Regions from separate parts of the Erwinia sp. E602 genome, predicted to be linked through region 1. Evidence: predicted binding sites of a transcription regulator. Region 1 holds the regulator's gene; the other holds the start of a gene.
What was found. The regulator LexA, encoded in region 1, represses DNA repair genes until DNA is damaged. The targets are predictions, from matches to a motif close to TNCTGTATGTACATACAGNA.
Positions count from the first base shown of each region.

Region 1 (8,056 bases):
CGATAAGCTAATCGTCGGACTGCTGCAGCTGGCAACGCTGGCGCTGATGGCGCTGGTCGGCTGGCTGAGCGGGCTGGGCGGGGCGTTCTGGTGGTCCATGCTGCTGGCGGCCGGGCTGTTTATACACCAGCAGAGGCAGGTGGCAGGACGCGATCGCGACGCCTGTTTCAGGGCGTTCCTGAATAACAACTACGTCGGTATGGTGCTGTTTGCCGGCATCGCTATCAGCCTCTGGTAGCCGCGCTCTGCGCCGGTGGCGAGCCTTAGCATCATCAGGCTACCGTCGGGACAGGCGAAAAAAAGGCCGGTCGCGCTGGCGCAGTAAATCATGGGGCTTCCCCTCTTTACTGGCTCAGTGCGACCGGCCTTTTCGTTGCAGGCAACACCGGGTTGCCGTTTAACTGATTTTTACCGCGGGCGTGGCTGGTGGTCAGGGCGTTGCCCCATGACTCCGGGGCAACCGCACTCTCCGTCACCGCGTCACCGTATTACTCCGGCGCGATCGCGCTCTCCGTCACGGCAGCGGCGGAGGGCTCCGGTGCCACAGCACTTTCAATCGTCATCCGCACGTCCTGGGTGATCAGCTCCGCCAGCAGCTGGTAAACGCGCTGGGTCCGTTCAACCTGGGCATCACCGGAATCGCTGATGTAGCCTTCATCACGCAGCGTCAGCACCAGCGAGGTGAACACCGCCTTGTCGAAGAACTCCGGCGCGTTAATGCCGTGCAGCACCGACAGGCGCTGGGCCATGGTGCGGCTCTCTTTCTCCAGCGTGCCGCGGTTAATCGCCGGGTTCGCGCTGAGGATCGAGAAGGTAATGGCATAACGCTGCAGGGTTTCGCGTACGCCGGCGGCCAGCAGCTGAAGGGTGCGGAAACGCGGCGGGTTCAGGCGCAGATGCTGGTCTTCCACCAGCAGCAGGCCCTGACGCGCCATCTCGGCCACCAGCGGCTCAATCACCTGCGGCAGCTCTGCGGCATCCCAGCGCAGGAACAGCTCGCTTTTCAGCATCGGGTAGATCACGCTGACCTGGCGCAGCAGCTCATCACGGCTCAGCTCGCGGTGCTGCATCAGGACCGCGGCAATCAGCGACGGCAGCACCAGCATATGATGAATGTTGTTGCGGTAGTAGGTCATCAGCACCGCCTGCTCGCGCGGCAGAATCACGATCTCACCGATGCTGTCCTGCTCCAGCTCAAACTTATTCATGCTCAGCGCGTGTTCCAGCAGCGCTTCCGGCGTCATATCCGGCACGGTGGCATCCGGCGAATAGGGCACGTTGCGCAGCAGTTCGACGTAGCAGCCGAGCTGTTCGGTCAGCTGGTCACGGGTCATCGAGCGCTGGCGTGAAGCCAGCAGCGCGGTCACGCACAGGTTCATGGCGTTCGCCGCCCCGGCGTTGTTGATGCGCACCATCACTTTCTGGGCAATATCGTTCACCGCCGGGGTTAACCACGCCGGGCGCTGGGCCTCAATCGGGTCAATCGCCTCGCGCCACTCCGGCACCTGCTGGTTAAGATACGCGACCAGCGGCAGCGGTTCGCCAAAGTTGACGTAGCCCTGGCCGAGATTTCGCAGCTTACGCAGCCCGCGCACCATCGACAGGAAGCCCTCTTTCTCTTTGGTCGCGCCGCGCAGCTCTTTAGCGTAGGTACCTACTTCCATCACGTGCTCGTAGCCAATATAGATCGGCACCAGGGTGATTGGCCGGTTGCCGCCGCGCAGCATCGCCTGAATGGTCATCGACAGCGTGCCGGTTTTCGGATCGAGCAGGCGGCCGGTGCGTGAGCGTCCGCCCTCCACGAAGTACTCCACCGAATAGCCGCGGGTAAACAGCTCGCCGAGGTATTCGCGGAATACCGTCGAGTAGAGTTTATTGCCCTTAAAGGTGCGACGGATAAAGAACGCCCCCAGCCGGCGGAAAATCGGCCCGGCCGGCCAGAAGTTCAGGTTAATTCCGGCCGCGATATGCGGCGGCACCAGCCCCTGGTGATAGAGCACGTAGGAGAGCAGCAGGTAATCCATATGGCTGCGGTGGCACGGCACGTAGACGATCTCGTGGCCGTCCTGCGCCAGCTGGCGTACGCGCTCACCGCCGTTGACGTTGATCCCCTGGTAAAGCTTGCTCCAGGTCCAGCCCATAATGCGGTCGGTCAGGCGGATCGCCTCATAGGAGAAGTCGGCCGCCACCTCTTCCATCAGTTCGATGGCGTTCTGCTGGGCCTTCTCATGGGAGATTTTCTTGCTGCGCGCCTCGTCTTCCACCGCCTTGGCGATGGCTTTCGACTGCAGCAGCTTGTTAAACAGGTCCTGACGCACCGGCAGACGCGGGCCGATCGCCGCCAGGCGCTGGCGGGCGAAATGCATACGCGCCACGCGGGCCAGCTTCTGAGCGATGGTTTTATCCGTGCCGTGCTCGGTGGCCATATGGCGCAGCGAGACCATCGGCGAGAAGCGCACGAAGCTGTCGCGCCCCAGCCACAGCACCGCAAAGAATTTTTGAATGCCGTTCAGCACCCGCAGATGCGGCTGGCTTTCGCCCTGCACCTCGCGTCCCGGCGCACGGCCAAACATCACCGACACCGGCACCATCTGCACATCAAGGTCAGGATGGCTGCGGTGCAGGTCCAGATAGTCATGGAACAGCTTGACCGAATCCGGGTTTGGCACGTAGTAAGGGAACAGGCGCGGGCCGTCATGGATAAACACATAACGCGGCAACAGGGTGCCATCGATCTCCAGCGGCTGCAGCGGATCCGGCAGCTCCTGTTTGCGACACTGCTCACGCAGCGCCAGGAGATCGGCCTTTGAATCATAAGGCAGCACATACATAATAGGGCGCGACGTATCGAGCCCGAGCTCAGCAACCGGCTCGGCCGGAATTGCCTTACTCTTTACCAGAAATTTAACTGGCAGATTCAAAAGGTTATAATATAAATTACGCCAACCTGACATAGACAACATGAAGCCTCTTGTTAGCAAAGCGCCGCAAGCATACCAGAAAGCGCCAACAGAATCTGTGGTGTTGCAAATTGTGCTACACCCGTCTCCGACGTCAAACTTCTCAAAGGGTTCCCTGATTATGGCAAATAACGCCACCGGCCTGACACGAATCGTAAAAGCAGCCGGTTATTCGTGGCAAGGATTACGCGCCGCCTGGCAGCATGAAGCGGCCTTTCGCCAGGAAGCGATCGCGGCGATTATCGCGGTGGCGGTGGCCTGCTGGCTGGATGTTGATGCCGTCACGCGCGTACTGCTGATCGGTTCGGTGGTGCTGGTGATTATCGTCGAAGTTCTCAACAGCGCGATTGAGGCGGTGGTGGACCGCATCGGCAGTGAAATGCATCCGCTGGCCGGGCGCGCAAAAGATATGGGCTCCGCCGCCGTCCTGCTGAGCATCTTACTGGCAATCGCTGTCTGGGCCATGTTGTTACTGCCGAATCTGCAATGAGTTATCCAAAAAAGGCACTTTCATGCGGCGAAAGTGCGCCAGCTGACCTCTGCAACGCCCCTCTGATGCAAAATTGATCGCCAGCGGGGCGGGTTTGGGTTCCCAAGGGCGAAATAGCTGTATATACTCACAGTCGACTGTATAAACAACCAGGGGGCGGGATGAAAGCATTAACGGCACGGCAGCAGCAGGTCTATGACCTGATTCGCGACCATATTAACCAGACCGGTATGCCACCGACGCGGGCAGAAATTGCCTCGCAGCTCGGCTTCCGTTCCCCCAATGCCGCCGAAGAGCACCTGAAAGCGCTGGCGCGTAAAGGCGTGATTGAGATCGTCTCCGGCGCCTCGCGCGGCATTCGCCTGATGATGGAAGAGGTCAACGGCCTGCCGCTGATCGGCCGCGTGGCAGCCGGTGAACCGCTGCTGGCGGAAGAGCATATTGAAGGGCACTATCAGGTGGACCCGGAAATGTTCAAACCGAGCGCGGACTTCCTGCTGCGCGTCAGCGGTATGTCGATGCGCGACATCGGTATTCTCGACGGTGACCTGCTGGCGGTACACAAGACCGAAGACGTGCGCAATGGCCAGGTGGTCGTGGCGCGTATCGACGATGAAGTGACGGTAAAACGTCTGAAGAAGCAGGGCAACACCGTGCAGCTGCTGCCGGAAAACCCGGACTTCCAGCCGATCGTGGTCGACCTGCGTGAGCAGACGCTCACCATCGAAGGCCTGGCCGTGGGCGTGATCCGCAACGGCAACTGGCAGTAGCGCGACCCACCACGGCTCATCACGCAGCGGCCTCCTCCCCGCCGCTGCGCATTTCCCCTTTGAATTCCTGCGCACGCTTTCCTGCTGCATGACAGCCTGCCTGAATCAGCAATCTTACCGATCATATCCTTTGTGCTGACGTGCTGACGTGCTGATATATAGCCCTGACCGATCGATGCCTGTGACCCGGCGAACGCGTCCAGCCCGTCAGAGGTCGACAGGCAGTGACAGGTGAAGTTCCAGATACAGGTTCCGCACAGGCAAGGATACCGCTCCAATATGAAACTACTTTCCGTTGCCGATAAGCAGCTCTGGCGGCTGGCGGCTGGCGGCTGGCGCTGTGGGCGATCTGGCGGCGTCACTGGCGGCGGGGCACCTGGTTCAGCGCTGAACGATAATGGAAATATTTAGTTACTTACGTGATGCCCAGTCTTAGTCTCTGATTTACATTCACTTTTATCGGTTTTCTGCCTGCAGGAGAGCCGATTTTATCTTTTAATCGTCCACTCAGCGCATATCCGCGCGTTTCTACTATAATTAACTCTGTGTTCAGCGCTAATCCAGATTTTTATCTGGTAATCAGGCGCACTTACAAGACGAATACGCTAAAGGCTGTTCTAAACCTAAGCTGAGGGAGTTATATGATGAATAAAGACGAAGCGAGCGGTAACTGGAAGCAGTTCAAAGGTAAAGTGAAAGAACAGTGGGGCAAGCTGACCGACGACGACCTGACGGTCGTGGAAGGTAAACGCGATCAGCTGGTCGGAAAAATTCAGGAACGTTACGGCTACCAGAAAGATCAGGCCGAAAAAGAACTGAAGGACTGGGAAACCCGCAACGATCACCGCTGGTAATCTCTGCCTCTGAGAATTGGGCTCCTACCCCAGGCACAAGGATCGTGCCAACTCTCACCAACCCCGTAACAGATCCCCTGACTCACTGAGTAGTGACCCGTTACTGTACTGGCTACAGCTCTGTCGCCATTAACCCCGTTTTCTCTTCAACAGACCTGCCTGCAGAAATATCCCGTTTATCCTACAGGTAACCCTGTCAGCGATCGCATCCGCACCCGGCATGCAGGAGCACTGAACTCAACGTCCGCGTTTTTTCGCCGGTGCGCTGTGATCGTGATCGCAGGCCTCATGGTGAGAGCAGGTTTCAATCTCCGCGCAGCCCGAGCAGAAGCCATGCGCTTCAATCACGCTGTGGCCCAGCGTGAAGCCGGTTTTCAGCGCCAGCGATGTCAGGATCGCCTCAACGCCGTCGGCATGTTGTTCGCTCACCGACCCACAGCGATCGCAAATCAGCATCGCCGACGTGTGGGAGTGCTCTTCGAAATGGTGGCAGACTACGTAACTGTTGGTTGACTCTACGCGGTGAATAAAGCCTTGTTCCAGCAGGAAATCCAGCGCGCGATAGACGGTCGGTGGCTTGGCCTGCGGCTCGGACTCGCGCAGCAGGTCCAGCAGATCGTAGGCGCTGATCGCGCCGTTCTGCACGCTCATCAGGCGCAGCACTTCCAGCCGCTGTGGCGTCAGGCGCACGCTGCGCTGCTGACAAATGACTTCCGCCTGCGTCAGGATATTTTCTGTAGTCGTGGTGTTCATTATTCCCTCCTCAGGCCAGACTGAAACGTTATTTTATCACGTCTGTGCTAAAACGCCGAGTTTGCATACCGCTGCTGCCACCGTCCGCCTGGCGTGGCGGGCAAACCGCGCCTGAACGCTATATCCCTGTCCACCAGCGTGCTATCATTGCGCACAATATCGTCACCCCTTTTGCTACAGAGTTTGCGCGTTTCATGACTGAAAAATTCCCTGCACACCGCTTTTCGATTGCCCCGATGCTTGACTGGACCGACCGTCACTGCCGTTACTTCCACCGCCAGCTGACCCGCCAGACGCTGCTCTACACCGAGATGGTTACCACCGGTGCAATTATTCACGGCAAGGGCGACTATCTGGCCTTCAGCCCGGAAGAGCAGCCGATCGCGCTGCAGCTCGGCGGCAGCGATCCGGCGGCGCTGGCACAGTGTGCGAAGCTGGCCGAACAGCGCGGCTATAACGAGGTCAACCTCAACGTTGGTTGCCCCTCCGATCGCGTGCAGAACGGTCGCTTTGGTGCCTGCCTGATGGGCGAAGCGCAGCTGGTGGCCGACGGCATCAGGGCGATGCGCGACGTGGTGTCGATCCCGGTGACGGTGAAAACACGTATTGGCATCGACGAGCAGGACAGCTACGAATTCCTCTGTGACTTTATCCGCACGGTGGCGGAGCAGGGCGGCTGCGACACCTTTATCATCCACGCCCGCAAGGCCTGGCTCTCCGGCCTCAGCCCGAAAGAGAACCGCGAAATCCCGCCGCTGGACTACCCGCGCGTGTATCAGCTGAAGCGCGACTTCCCGCAGCTGACGCTGGCGATTAACGGCGGCGTGAAGACGCTGGAAGAAGCGAAAACCCATCTGCAGCATCTGGACGGGGTGATGATGGGGCGCGAAGCCTACCAGAACCCGATCCTGCTGGCGCAGGTGGATCGCGAACTGTTTGGCTGCGACGGGCCGGCGGCGGATCCGATCGCCGTGGTGCGCGCCATGTACCCTTACATCGAACAGGAGCTGTCGCAGGGCACTTACCTCGGCCACGTAACGCGGCATATGCTTGGCCTGTTCCAGGGCATTCCCGGCGCGCGCCAGTGGCGTCGTTACCTGAGTGAGAACGCGCACAAGCCCGGCGCCGGCGTCGACGTGGTGGAGAAAGCCCTCGCGCTGGTGGCTGACCGCGTGCCGGCGGACGTTGAGTAATCGCCTGATTTTTTGACCACACCTTCGTTAAATTGACCAGGGCAACCGCTGTCCTGGTCATCCCTGCCCAGAGAATTCAGTTAGTTACGCATTCCCCCAACCTGGCACGCTTCTTGTAATATCCCGCTATACCCCCTGTTTCTGTGGAGAGCAACATGCTGGAGATCCTGTTTGTCATTGGCTTTTTTATGATGCTGTTGCTGACCGGTATTTCGCTGCTGGGCATCCTGGCGGCGCTGGCGGTGGCGACGCTGGTGATGTTTGTCGGCGGGCTGTTTGCCATGGTGATCAAACTGCTGCCGTGGCTGCTGCTGGCGCTGGCCGCCGTCTGGCTGTACCGCACCTTTTTCAAACCCGATTCGGCGCGGCGTGACCGTTTCTTACGCTGAAATCAACCCGGCCTGGCGGTGCGGGCTTAGCTAATGCGGAGTGGATCACATCGTGGCACATTGGCGGACGCGATCGGCAATAAAACATATTTTTTACATCCTGTTTCTGTCAGGATGCCTGCACTGAATCAAAACGACTTCATCGCCGCTGACCCTACAACCAGTGCGAAAACAAAAAATAAAATAAGAAACAAAAAAGAGCCTCCGCAAGGAGGCTCTTTTTTTTATGCCTGCGGCTCAGGGGATCAGCAGGCTGGAGCCCTGGGTGCTGCGGCTCTCCAGCGCGCGGTGCGCCTGCTGCGCATCGGCGAGGGCAAACTTCTGCGACTCGGGCACGTCAACATTGATCGCGCCGCTGGCGATCAGCGAGAACAGCTCGTTGCTGGCCTGCGCCAGCGCTTCGCGGGTGGTGATATAGCCGTTCAGCGACGGGCGAGTCACGTACAGCGAGCCTTTCTGGTTGAGGATCGCCAGGTTAACGCCGGTCACCGGGCCGGAGGCGTTGCCAAAGCTGACCATCAGGCCGCGGCGCTGCAGGCAGTCCAGCGAGGCTTCCCAGGTATCTTTCCCTACCGAGTCATACACCACGCGCAGTTTCTTGCCACCGGTCAGCTCGCTGACGCGCGCGGCAATGTCCTCTTCGCGGT
Region 1 covers NZ_CP046582.1:4,445,610-4,453,665, reverse strand. The annotation lists gene ubiA (4-hydroxybenzoate octaprenyltransferase) at 1-238, shown strand, start outside; gene GKQ23_RS24110 (hypothetical protein) at 345-476, opposite strand; gene plsB (glycerol-3-phosphate 1-O-acyltransferase PlsB) at 489-2,954, opposite strand; gene GKQ23_RS22030 (diacylglycerol kinase) at 3,082-3,450, shown strand; gene lexA (transcriptional repressor LexA) at 3,612-4,220, shown strand; gene GKQ23_RS22020 (CsbD family protein) at 4,865-5,074, shown strand; gene zur (zinc uptake transcriptional repressor Zur) at 5,312-5,827, opposite strand; gene dusA (tRNA dihydrouridine(20/20a) synthase DusA) at 6,022-7,020, shown strand; gene pspG (envelope stress response protein PspG) at 7,179-7,409, shown strand; gene GKQ23_RS22000 (quinone oxidoreductase) at 7,647-8,056, opposite strand, start outside.

Region 2 (5,433 bases), 1.1 Mb from region 1:
GCCGATGCCTGCCTTATGCAGCAGCGGCAGCTCATCCAGATCGATCAGCGGCATAAAGATGCGGTAGCTGAACCGGTGATCGACCGGGGTAAAGCGGCGATGGCGCACGTGGCCGCTGTAGAGCAGGCTGTTCACAGCAGGCCCCGCTGTTCCATACCGGCCACCACGTCCAGCGCGCTGCGCACCCCGTCTTCGTGAAAGCCGTTGTAGCTCCAGGCTCCGCAGAACCAGCTGCGGTTATCGCCGTTGAGCTGCAGCCGCTGCTGCTGCGCCAGCGGGCTGCGCAGGCCAAACTGCGGATGGTGATAGCTGAAGCGGTGCAGAACTTTATCCGGATCGATGGTCTCGCTCGGGTTAAGCGTGACGCAGAAGGTGTGCGGTGCGCGGATCCCCTGCAGGATGTTCATGTTGTAGGTGACGCTGGCGCCGAGCAGTTCGTCGCCGCCGTCGCTGTCGTTCAGCCGGTAATTCCAGCTGGCCCAGGCGGCACGGGCGGTCGGCAGCAGCCGGGTGTCGGTGTGCAGCACCACCTCATTGGCGCGATAAGGGATGCCGCTGAGCATATCGCTCTCCGCTTCGCTGGCGTCCGCCAGCAACTGCAGCGTCTGATCGCTGTGGCAGGCGAAAATCACCTGGTCGTAGCGCTGGCTGCCGCGTGAGCTCTCCAGGGTGACGCCGTGCGCATCGCGGGTAACGCGGGTCACCGGCGTGTTGAGAAACACCTGGGTCTGTTCGCCAAGCCGCGGCATCAGGCGGCGAATATACTCGCGTGAGCCGCCGGGCACCACAAACCACTGCGGGCGATGAGTGACGTCCAGCAGCCCGTGGTGGTTGAAAAAGTGCAGAAACTGCGCCAGCGGCATCCGCCGCATTTCGGCCAGCGAGGTGGACCAGATCGCGGCGCCCATCGGCAGGATGTAGTGGCGGGCGAAAAAATCGCTGAAGCGGTGCTGGCGCAGAAATTCATCGAGGATGCTGCGATCGGTGCTGCGCGTCAGCCACTTTTTAGCACAGCGGTTAAAGCGCAGGATTTCGCTGAGAAAGTGCCAGAAGCCGGGTTTCAGCAGGTTGCTGCGCTGGGCAAACAGCGTGCTCAGCGTATGGCCGTTGTACTCCAGCCCGCTGCGGTTGTTGCGTACCGAAAAACTCATCTCGGTGGGCTGGCTGGTGATGCCTAACTCATCGAGCAGCGCCAGAAAGCGCGGGTAGGTACGGTCGTTATAGACGATAAATCCGGTGTCGATTGCCCACTGCTGCCCGTCCAGCTCGACGTCAACGGTGGCGGTATGCCCGCCGGGGCGCGGCCCGGCCTCGTACAGGTCAACCCCGGCGCGCGACGCCAGTTTCCAGGCGCAGCTCAGCCCGGCAATGCCACTTCCTATGATTGCTATCCTCAAGATGACCTCGTCATGCGCTGGGTAAGGCGGCGTTGCAGGCGCTGTGGCAGCCGGGAGGTCACCTGCAGAATAAACGCAAACAACCGCGGAAATGCGATTTCAGCCCGTCCGCGGGCGAGGCCGCGGCGGATGTACTTTGATGCCCGGCTGACGGTAATCATCATCGGCATCGCGAAATCATTACGCCGGGTCAGCGGGGTATCAACAAACCCCGGCAGCACCAGGCTGATGCCAATCTGCCGCCACTGCAGATCCTGCGCGAGGCTGCGGGCAAAATAGGCCAGCGCGGCCTTAGAGGCTCCGTACGCTTCCGCACGCGGCAGCGGGACCAGACCGGCGGTCGAGCCGACCAGCGCCACCCGGCTGCCGGCGGCCATCTGTGGCAGCAGCACCTCAAGGCAGTTGACCGGGCCGATAAAGTTGGTCTGCATCACCCGCTGGACTTTGGCCGCTTCCACCACGCCGTTGTCGAGGTACTCGCAGCTGCCCGCGCAGAGGATCACCAGCTCCGCCGTGCGGCCCTCTAACGCCGCGTGGGTATCGGCCAGATCGGTCATATCAAACAGGCACAGATCGATGCCCGGATGGCGGGCGGTCAGTGTCGCCAGCCGCTGCGCGTCGCGCCCGCAGGCGGTGACCTGCCAGCCGTCGGCAGCGTAGTCCAGCGCCAGCTGGTGGCCAATGCCGGAGCTGGCCCCGGTAATCAGTACACGATTCATGGTCGTAACCGCCGCTTAATCAGCCCGGTTACCGTCCCCAGTAGCGGCAGCCTGTCGTACAGCATCGCGCCCAGGTCGTAGTAATCCTGCTGGAAGTGAATTTTGTCATCGGTAAACTTCAGGTAGCTGCTGCCCTCCAGCTGCTGCGCGGCACCGCGCTGCAGGGCGGGGTGGGCAAAGTCCATCCGCCATAGCAGCAGTGCGTCATCGTCAAACTGACGGGCTAAGGTGACGTCAAACCGGCAGTAGCGCAGGTTTTTCAGCAGGCTGGCGAAGTAGTGTTCCAGCTGCGGCAGACCCTGGTGTACGCCCACCGGATCGCGCAGGCAAATCTCAGGATGATAAATCTCTGCCAGTTCTGACAGAGGGCGAGCGTCCAGCGACCGGTAAAAACTCACCAGCCGATCGAGTGTGGCCTGCTGCAACTGCGACATGGTTCACCCCTTACTCTCCGTGCCAGGCGATAAGGAACCCCTGTTCCTGCCACCAGGTCAACTGCTCCTGCTGACGCTTGGTTAACGGTTTACCGGTATAAACGAAAATCTGCTGGCCGGGGAACAGCTCCGGCCGCGGCGAATCCAGCGGTTCAGCCAGCACGTCGATGCGCCAGCCCTGTTGCGACAGCCGCCAGGCTTCCAGCCACAGGCGGGTACGATCCTCGTTACCCCAGCCGATCAGCAGCGCGTTATTGCCGGCGCGCTTGCGCGACCCGGCAAGGCAGAAGGTGACGTAGTCAATCAGCGCGCCGTCCAGCAGGCTGCACAGCGCACGTGCGGTGTTTTGATCGAGGTTCAGCCGCTGGCGGATCGGCACGTAGACCCGATCGATCATCTCAGCTGCCGGGTTCTCACGGCCGGTGGCGGCGATTTTTGCCCGCAGTTTTGCCGGCCGGACGGTGCGCAGAACGGTCAGGATCTCCTCCTGCAGCGCCCCCCATCCATCATCAAGGCTGATATTTTCGCCATCGAGCAGTGCCTTAACCTTACCGACCGGTACGCCGCTGCCGATCCAGCGCTTGATCTCTTCAATGCGCTGAATGTCGTCTTCATCAAACTGACGGTGGCCGCCTTCCGTGCGTTGAGGTTTAAGCAGGCCATAGCGACGCTGCCAGGCGCGCAGCGTAACCGGATTGATGCCGCAGCGTTCGGCAACGTCGCCGATGCTGAATAAGGTCATGGATTACCTCTTGAAGCTTAAAGAACAGTGAACAACCTAACCAATTATAGCAGTCTGTACAATAAATTTATTGGTGTACAACTTGTAAAGAATCTGAAAAACGCCTTAGCCGGTCTTTCGCCACGCGATATTCACGATAATTCACGCACCTGTACCGGCTCTCCTGCGGCGGCCGTGCGCGCCAGTGCGTCAGCCTGCGGCGCTACGCTGTTGAGCAGAAAAGAGTATACCCACCGGCGTTTTGCAGGCTGTATACCGGTGCACTCTGCCGGTCCCCGGCGGTCATCTTTAGCGGCGTGCCGCAGGAATCGTTTTTCAGGGCTGACGCGGTGGCGATACTGTGTAAAAATACAGCCCTGTTTCATCAATAGTGGTTGTTATGGCGTTAACTGCCGCGTTAAAAACGCAAATCGCCGGGTGGTACAAAGCCCTGCAACAGCAAGTTCCTGATTTTATCCCCCGTGCACCGCAGCGGCAGATGATTGCCGAAGTGGCAAAAACGCTCTCCGGGGAGGAGGGGCGGCACCTGGCGATCGAAGCGCCGACCGGGGTGGGTAAAACCCTCTCTTACCTGATCCCCGGCATCGCCGTTAGCCGCGCGGAAGAGAAACCGCTGGTGGTCAGCACCGCCAACGTGGCGCTGCAGGATCAGATCTACAGCAAGGATCTGCCGCTGCTGAAGAAGATTATCCCCGATCTGCGCTTCACCGCGGCCTTTGGCCGTGGCCGCTATGTCTGTCCGCGCAACCTGTCGGCGCTCTCCACCGACGAGCAGCAGCAGGGCGATCTGCTGCTGTTTCTCGACGACGAGATGACCGCCAGCAAGGCCGAGCGCGCCGTCTGCAGCGAGCTGCAGAAATCGCTCGATCGCCATCAGTGGGACGGCCTGCGCGATCACTGCGCGGAGAATATTGAAGACTCGCTGTGGCAGCGGCTGAGCACCGATAAGGCCAACTGTCTCGGCAGCAACTGCCACTGGTTCCGCGAATGCCCGTTTTACGTGGCGCGGCGAGAAATTGAGGATGCCGACGTGGTGGTCGCCAACCACGCGCTGGTGATGGCGGCGCTGGAGACCGAGTCGGTGCTGCCGCCGCCGAAAAACCTGCTGCTGGTGCTCGACGAAGGCCACCACCTGCCGGAGGTGGCGCGCGACGCGCTGGAGATGAGCGGCGAAATCACCCCCGGCTGGAATACCCTGCAGCTCGACCTGTTCTGCCGGCTGGTGGAGCAGTGCATGGCGCAGTTCCGCCCGAAACGACCGCCGCCGCTGGCCAGCCCGGAACGGCTGAAGGGCCACTGCGAAGAGGTCCGCGAGCAGCTGCAGATGCTGTCGCAGATCCTCGGCCTGTGGCTGCCGCCGGAGGGCCAGGAGGGCGAACACCGCTTTGAGATGGGGCTGCTGCCGGAAGAGGTGCTGACCATCTGCATGCGGCTGTTTAAGCTGACCGACGCGCTGCGCGGGCTGGCGGAAGGGCTGATGAACGATCTCAGCGAAAAGAGCGGCCAGTATGACGTGGTGCGCCTGCACCGCACGCTGCTGCAGATCAACCGCGCGCTGGGCTGGTTTGAGGCCGGCAGCAAGCTGTGGCGGCTGGCCTCGCTGGAACAGGCCTCCGGCGCGCCGGTGTCGAAATGGGTGACGCGCGAGGTGCGCGACGGCGCGGCGCATCTGCTGTTCCACTGCGCCGGCATCCGCGTCAGCGAGCAGCTGGAAAAACTGCTGTGGCGTAAAATTCCTCACGTGGTGGTCACCTCGGCAACGCTGCGTTCGCTGAACAGCTTCCAGCGGCTGCAGGAGATGTCCGGGCTCAGCGAGCGGGCGGACGACCGCTTTGTGGCGCTCGACTCGCCGTTTAACCATCGCGATCAGGGCAAGCTGGTGATCCCTGAGATGCGCTTCGAACCGCAGCTGGCCAACGAGGTGCAGCACCTGGCCGAAATGGCGCACTTTTTCCGCGACCAGATTAAACAGGGCGCGCACAAAGGCATTCTGGTGCTGTTTGCCAGCGGCCGGGCGATGCAGCAGTTTATCGCCTACCTGCCGGAGCTGCGGCTGACCATGCTGGTGCAGGGCGATAAACCCCGACCTTTGCTGGTTGCGCTGCACCGCAGGCGGGTAGAGGAGGGAGAGACCAGCATTC
Region 2 covers NZ_CP046582.1:3,330,324-3,335,756, reverse strand. The annotation lists gene GKQ23_RS16845 (DUF1365 domain-containing protein) at 1-135, opposite strand, end outside; gene GKQ23_RS16840 (NAD(P)/FAD-dependent oxidoreductase) at 132-1,397, opposite strand; gene GKQ23_RS16835 (SDR family NAD(P)-dependent oxidoreductase) at 1,394-2,116, opposite strand; gene GKQ23_RS16830 (nuclear transport factor 2 family protein) at 2,113-2,550, opposite strand; gene GKQ23_RS16825 (MerR family transcriptional regulator) at 2,561-3,292, opposite strand; gene dinG (ATP-dependent DNA helicase DinG) at 3,672-5,433, shown strand, end outside.
Region 2: dinG (ATP-dependent DNA helicase DinG) is a predicted target of LexA. The motif match lies at 3,629-3,648, and genes of this name have one in related genera.